Regions from separate parts of the Psychrobacillus sp. FSL K6-4615 genome, predicted to be linked through region 2. Evidence: predicted binding sites of a transcription regulator. Region 2 holds the regulator's gene; the other holds the start of a gene.
The links. Region 2 encodes LexA, which represses DNA repair genes until DNA is damaged. Its sites were predicted from a motif close to CGAACATATGTTCG; they were not measured.
Positions count from the first base shown of each region.

Region 1 (3,435 bases), 1.2 Mb from region 2:
TTTCTTCCTCTTCCGCGACTTTTGATGCACGGATAACATCGTTTATTTTCTTTTTAATTGTTATTGGTGTAATACCATGTTTTTCGTTATACTCCATTTGAATTGTCCGGCGACGTTGCGTTTCATCAATCGCTTTTCGCATGGAGTCCGTCATTTTGTCCGCATACATAATTACTTCCCCATTTGAGTTACGGGCGGCACGACCAATTGTTTGTATTAAAGAACGTTCAGAACGTAAAAATCCTTCTTTATCCGCATCTAATATAGCTACTAAAGAAACTTCCGGTATATCTATACCTTCTCGTAATAAGTTAATCCCTATTATTACATCGTACGTACCTAGACGGAGCTGTCGAATAATTTCTGTGCGTTCTAGAGTTTTTACTTCAGAATGTAAGTACTGAACCTTAATTCCTATTTCTTTTAAGTAATCGGTTAAATCCTCTGACATTTTTTTAGTTAGCGTAGTGATTATTACTCGCTCATTTTTGGCAGATCTCTCATGAATTTCATTGATCAAATCATCTATTTGCCCTTCAATAGGCTTGACAGTTATGACAGGATCTAAAAGTCCAGTTGGTCGGATAATTTGCTCTACCATTTCTGGTGTATGCTCCAACTCATAAGGACCTGGTGTTGCCGAAACAAATATAGCTTGGTTTATATGTTTTTCATATTCATTAAAAGTTAAAGGTCTGTTGTCTAGTGCAGATGGCAATCGAAAACCGTAATTTACAAGCACAGATTTTCTAGCTTGGTCACCATTATACATTCCTCTTACTTGAGGCAATGAAACGTGACTTTCATCTACTACGAGTAAAAAGTCTTTTGGAAAATAATCTAGTAATGTATATGGAACTGCTCCAGCCTCTCTTAATGTTAAATGGCGGGAGTAGTTTTCTATGCCTGAACAAAAGCCCATCTCTTCCATCATTTCTAAATCATATCTTGTACGTTGCTCTAATCGTTGTGCTTCTAACAGCTTATCCTCGCTGCGTAAGTAAGCCAGCTGTTCTTCCAATTCTTTTTCAATATTAGCTATCGCTAGCTTCATCTTTTCTTCCCGAGTAACGAAATGGGATGCAGGAAAGATAGCAACATGATCTCGTTCGCCTAAAATTTCTCCCGTAAGTGCGTTAACTTCACGAATCCGATCAATCTCATCTCCGAAAAATTCTACACGAAGACATTTTTCATCACGTGAAGCGGGGAAAATTTCTACTACATCACCGCGAACACGAAACTTTCCACGTACGAAGTTTAAATCGTTTCGTTCATATTGAATGTCGACTAGTTTACGTAATAACTGATTGCGTTCAATTTCCATTCCCGTTCTTAGCGATACGACCATTTCATTATATTCTTCTGGATTCCCTAATCCGTAAATACAGGATACAGACGCAATAATAATAACGTCTTTTCTTTCGAATAAAGAAGAGGTTGCGGAATGGCGAAGCTTATCTATTTCCTCATTGACACTGGAGTCTTTTTCTATAAATGTATCCGTTGAAGGAACATACGCTTCTGGTTGAAAATAATCATAGTAACTTACAAAGTACTCAACCGCATTGTTAGGAAAAAACTCTTTAAATTCGTTATATAATTGACCTGCTAATGTTTTGTTATGTGCCATCACTAGCGTTGGTTTGTTTATCTGTTGAATAACATTTGAAATCGTATATGTTTTACCAGTACCTGTCGCACCTAGTAAGGTTTGATATCTTTTCCCTTCTTTAACACCCGCTACTAGTTCTTTTATCGCTTCGATTTGATCTCCCGCTGGCTCATACGGAGCTTGTAATTCGAATATTTGTTCCATACATAAGCCTCCCATTTTTTGAATAATTTCAGTTTAACATACTCTTTTTTTGTTTCCTAATAAAACGAACATACGTTTTTTAAATATAACAAAAGCCACTGATATCAGTGACTTTTATTAATTCCATTATTATCTTTTAGATGCTTCTTGCGCTAAATATAAGCCTACTTTGTTGTTCTGCCTCCAGATAGCATCCCACTTCGATAAAGGCACAGGAATATCTCCTACATACGGAGAAATTTCTAATGTGATACCTGGCATTTTCGTTTGTTGGATAAACCAATCAGCAGATGCCCCTGAACCCGGCAAATATTGAGGAGGCATTACTTTGTAGCCAGTGAGCTTTGATAATGTTTTTGCCAATGCTTGATCTCGCTTGGATTCTGCTTGCTTTTGATAGTTAAACCAGTACATAATTTGACCTGAAGAATGGTAAGAAATATACGTTTTAAATTTGTGTTTTTTGACGAAATCTCGAAATGCTTGTGACTCTGGTTCACTAAAAGCACTAGGTCCTTTATATGCCATATATGCAGGTTTCTTATGACCGCCGGTAATCTTATCCCAACCAGACGCAAAGTTATCATTTAAATCTACTCCACGAATATTCGATTTCCACCGATTAAAATTAGTACTTCCATTTATCTTTGTAGCAAGTGCCCCATTTTTTAAAGGTTTTGGTCCGGATTGAACAAGTTTTACACCATCAGGATTCATCATGGGGATAAACCAAATAGCAGTTTGGTCCAATGTCTCACGAACATTATATCCACCATAAACAGATTTGTTTTTGTAATGAATGCTATATGTGTCAATCATTTCAACTACAACGTTTGTCGTCATATGCTCGCGAGCATGTAAAGAACCATCTAGTAGAACTTCCTTTTTGCCGTTTCCTATTTTCATCGCATACATAGGGGTACCTTCTACAGATTTACCTATTTGCTGGAGCTTTGTAAACTCTGGATATAATGTAGCAACTACTTGAAGTAAATAAGTCATTTCTTCATAAGTTAAAACTTTTTTCGGTTGCAATAAATCCATATGGACAAAATCATTCATATTTATCCTTGCCTCTTGTCCAAGAAAATAAATAACACCTTTACTCTTTTCTAATGCTATTAAATCCACAGATTGATTGGCGGAAAGAGTTGCTATTTGGATTAATTGTTTATTGTAAATAGGTACCTCATCACGATTATATAATTTCATTGGATATTTCGCTTTTTTGCTAGTATCTATTATAGGTTCCGTCGTCGTAGGAATCGTACCTGCCAGTGGAATATAGTATACTTCTTTACCCACTTCTACTAAATGATAGATAGAAGCAGTTTTAGTACGAGTTAAAACAGCTTCTTTTAACAGAGTTCCTTTTTGCACTAGCTTTCCTTTTGTCATAATATAGTATGGGATTTGATCCTCCACTACTTTAAAACTCATTCGCTCTTGTTCAAACAAAGTGCTTGCTTGACTACTATGGATAAATCCTTGTACTCCATTAAAATCAATTTTATAATATCCTTCCTGCAAACCTGTTGTTTCGTATACATCAGCTTTTGTACCATCTAATAATATAGAAGAATCAATGGAGGCATCCGTTAGTACTTGATAGGTAT
Region 1 is NZ_JBBOYQ010000001.1:2,705,375-2,708,809, forward strand. Features, by position in the region: gene uvrB (excinuclease ABC subunit UvrB) at 1-1,819, opposite strand, end outside; gene MKX53_RS13510 (M14 family zinc carboxypeptidase) at 1,949-3,435, opposite strand, start outside.
Region 1: a site for LexA is predicted at 1,885-1,898, ahead of uvrB (excinuclease ABC subunit UvrB). Genes of this name have one in related genera too.

Region 2 (3,435 bases):
GTCAATCAAAATTTCTTTCTTCAAATAGTGGTTATTGCATCTATAATAATCATTAATAAGCTTTTTGAGTTCTTCTATAATTAGTTTCATAAATTATTGCCCCTTTATATAGTTATATAGGTCTACAGAAAATAATATTAATAATTTAACATATGCTTGATTATAAATATTAATACCCAAATTTACTCATTTCTAATCTTTTTACAATTTTTTAGGGAAATATGATGATTATTGACTATATGTTATTAATCATTCGAGCATTAACTAGTGAGAGGGATTGTTCTCTACTTATTAATAGGAGGGAGGTTATAAATTGTTTATTAGACCAAGCGAAGGAGAAATTACATCTCGTTTTGGAGAAATTCGAAAAAATAGTAATGTTAAAGTCCATAAAGGAGTTGACATTGGGAATGATGGTAGTCCGATTATAAGAGCATCTGCCAGTGGTAAAGTGACTAGAGCGAAAGTTATTGGAGGATATGGAAATACCATAACGATTGCACATACTTTAAACGGTAAAAAGTACGAAACCTTATATGCGCATCTAAAAACTATTTCTGTGAAAGTGGGACAAAGTATTAAACAAGGTCAACAAATAGGTATTAAAGGGAGTACAGGAAATAGCACAGGTATCCACTTACATTTTGAAATTCACATACCATCTTACGAGACAGGTCAGCCAAATGCGGTAAATCCTTTAAAGTATATAAGTGAAATAAATGTCACTGAAGTTCAGAAACTCTTAAATTCAGCAGGTTATAAATTGATAAATGACGGGATAGAGGGACCCTTAACTATTTCGGCTATTAAAGACTTTCAAAAGAAAAAGGGCTTAACAGTTGATGGGGTAGTCGGAACAAAGACTTTAGCTGCCCTCAAGAAGAAGAAGTAGTATTACTAGTTTACCAAAGCTACTAATTACTTATGTATAAAAATAAAACCCCTCAACCATTAAGGTAAAGGGGTTTTTCGATGATTTCAACGAAAATGTCCACTTTTCGTTGAAATATGATATCGGCTCTCTGTTATCTTACGTTTATTTGTCTATATTGTCAAGTTCGACAAAACTATTGAATATTACGGTAAACTCCAACTACTTTTCCAAGTATACTAACTGAATTTACAATGATAGGTTCCATGGAAGAATTTTCGGGTTGCAGACGGAAATAGGACTTTTCCTTGAAGAATCTTTTAACTGTTGCTTCATCTTCATCAGTCATTGCGACAACAATATCGCCATTATTGGCAGATTGCTGTTGTTTTACAACCACATAGTCACCATTTAATATTCCAGCCTCTATCATACTATTACCCATAATCTCTAACATAAATAAATTATCATCTGCAGTTCCAAATGTTTCTGGAAGTGGGAAGAATTCTTCTATATTTTCAATTGCTGTAATAGGGATACCAGCAGTAACTTTACCGATCAACGGTACATGAACCACATTGTGTTTTTCAGCAACGCTGCCCAAGCCATCCAGAATCTCAATAGCGCGTGGTTTTGTTGGATCTCTCCTAATTAAACCTTTACTTTCCAGTCGTGCTAAATGTCCATGAACAGTTGAACTAGATGCTAAGCCCACAGCTTCTCCAATTTCTCTAACGGATGGTGGATAACCTTTTTTACGAACTTCTTCTTTTATAAAAGCAAGTATATCTTCTTGTCTTTTAGATGCTTTTTTCATATGTTCACCTCTTTTTGAATAATTATCTCTATCCTTTTCTATCTTATTAATAGTATAACAGGGGAAGAACAGTAATGCAAACATAGGTTCTAATTATTGTTGACAAAAACAAACGTTCGCATTAATATTAAAATATACATTACGAACACACATTCTATTAGGGGGATTTTAAATGACCTGGATGAAAGAAAATTACTTTTTAACAATATTTGTAGCGTGCAGTATTGCATTTACAATGTTTATAATAATCTCGAATTCTTTTTCGACAGACGAGAGCCAACATATTAATATAGAACAAGGAGATTCTTTATGGGCTTTAGCACAAGAATATGGAACGAATGAAGATAAGCTAAAATGGATCGATAAAGTAATTGCGATGAATAATTTGCAAGACGGTCATATTAAAGCGGGGGAAGTTATTATTATTCCAGTCATTGAAAAAAGTTACCATTTCAATCATGATACGGAGATAGCGGGCGATACAAAGTGAAATCAGTTATATATTGTCGAGTGAGTACAGAAAAAGAGTCTCAAGAGACTTCATTAAAAAGGCAAGAGGAAGAATTGATAGAATTTGCAAAACTAAATAATTATGAAGTTGAAAAAGTATTTTCAGATCAGCATAGTGGATATGATATTGAACGCGAAGGCTTATTAGATTTACTTGACTATATTAAACAAAATGAAATTAAAGCGGTATTTGTACAAGATGAGACACGTATTGGCAGAGGAAACGGTAGAATGGCCGTTCTACATTTACTTCAAAAAATCAATACTTCGATTTATACGTTACAGGATAAAGGTGTCATTAATCTAAACGAAATGGATACTATGCTCTTGGAAATATTGGCGCTAGTGGAGGAGTATCAGCGGAAATTACACAACGCAAAAATTAAAAGAGGTATGAAAAAAGCAGTGTCTCAAGGATATAGACCGGAAAAAAACTTGAAAACAAGAGGTAATCCCGAAGGAAGAGAGAGAATAGACGTGCCATTAGAAGAAGTAGTTAGACTTCGTAATGCTGGTCTTACCTATGAAGAGATTTCGATGACCCTAAAAGGTTTGGGGTTTAATATTAGTAAAGCAACTGTCCATCGACGTTATATGGAGTACATAGAAACACACGGAGTGAAATGACTTGCACTCTGTGTGTTTTTTCCTTACCTTTATATAAGGATAAAGTGAAAGGGTGAAAAGAATTGTTAAGTAAAGAAAAATTAGCGAGAATTAGTGAGTTATCGAGAAAATCTAAAACTACAGGACTTTCCATGGAAGAAGCAAAAGAACAAAGCTCTTTACGTAAAGAATATTTGGAAACTTTTCGCTCTACTATGAGAGATACCATTGAAAGTGTAAAAGTAATTGACCCTGATGGAAATGATGTAACACCTTCAAAAGTTCAAGAAGCAAAGAAAGGAAAGTTTCTGAATTAAATTATCATTTCAAAACCATTGATAATACAGACATTCTTGTCTAAACTAGATATATAGCAAAAAATTTGTTTGAGAGGATGTCATTCATGTCATTACAATCCGATTTATTAGCAATTAATACTATTAGAACATTATCAATTGATGCAATTGATAAAGCAAATTCTGGTCACCCTGGTTTACCAATGGGGGCTGCTCCAATGGCATACACATTATGGACAAAGCATTTACGTCATAACCCAAGTAACCCAACGTGGTTCAACCGTGACCGCTTTGTGTTATCTGCTGGACATGGTTCTATGCTTTTATATAGCTTG
Region 2 is NZ_JBBOYQ010000001.1:1,485,864-1,489,298, forward strand. Features, by position in the region: gene MKX53_RS07105 (hypothetical protein) at 1-90, opposite strand, end outside; gene MKX53_RS07110 (peptidoglycan DD-metalloendopeptidase family protein) at 314-892, shown strand; gene lexA (transcriptional repressor LexA) at 1,068-1,688, opposite strand; gene yneA (cell division suppressor protein YneA) at 1,861-2,178, shown strand; gene MKX53_RS07125 (YneB family resolvase-like protein) at 2,175-2,825, shown strand; gene MKX53_RS07130 (DUF896 domain-containing protein) at 2,888-3,121, shown strand; gene tkt (transketolase) at 3,208-3,435, shown strand, end outside.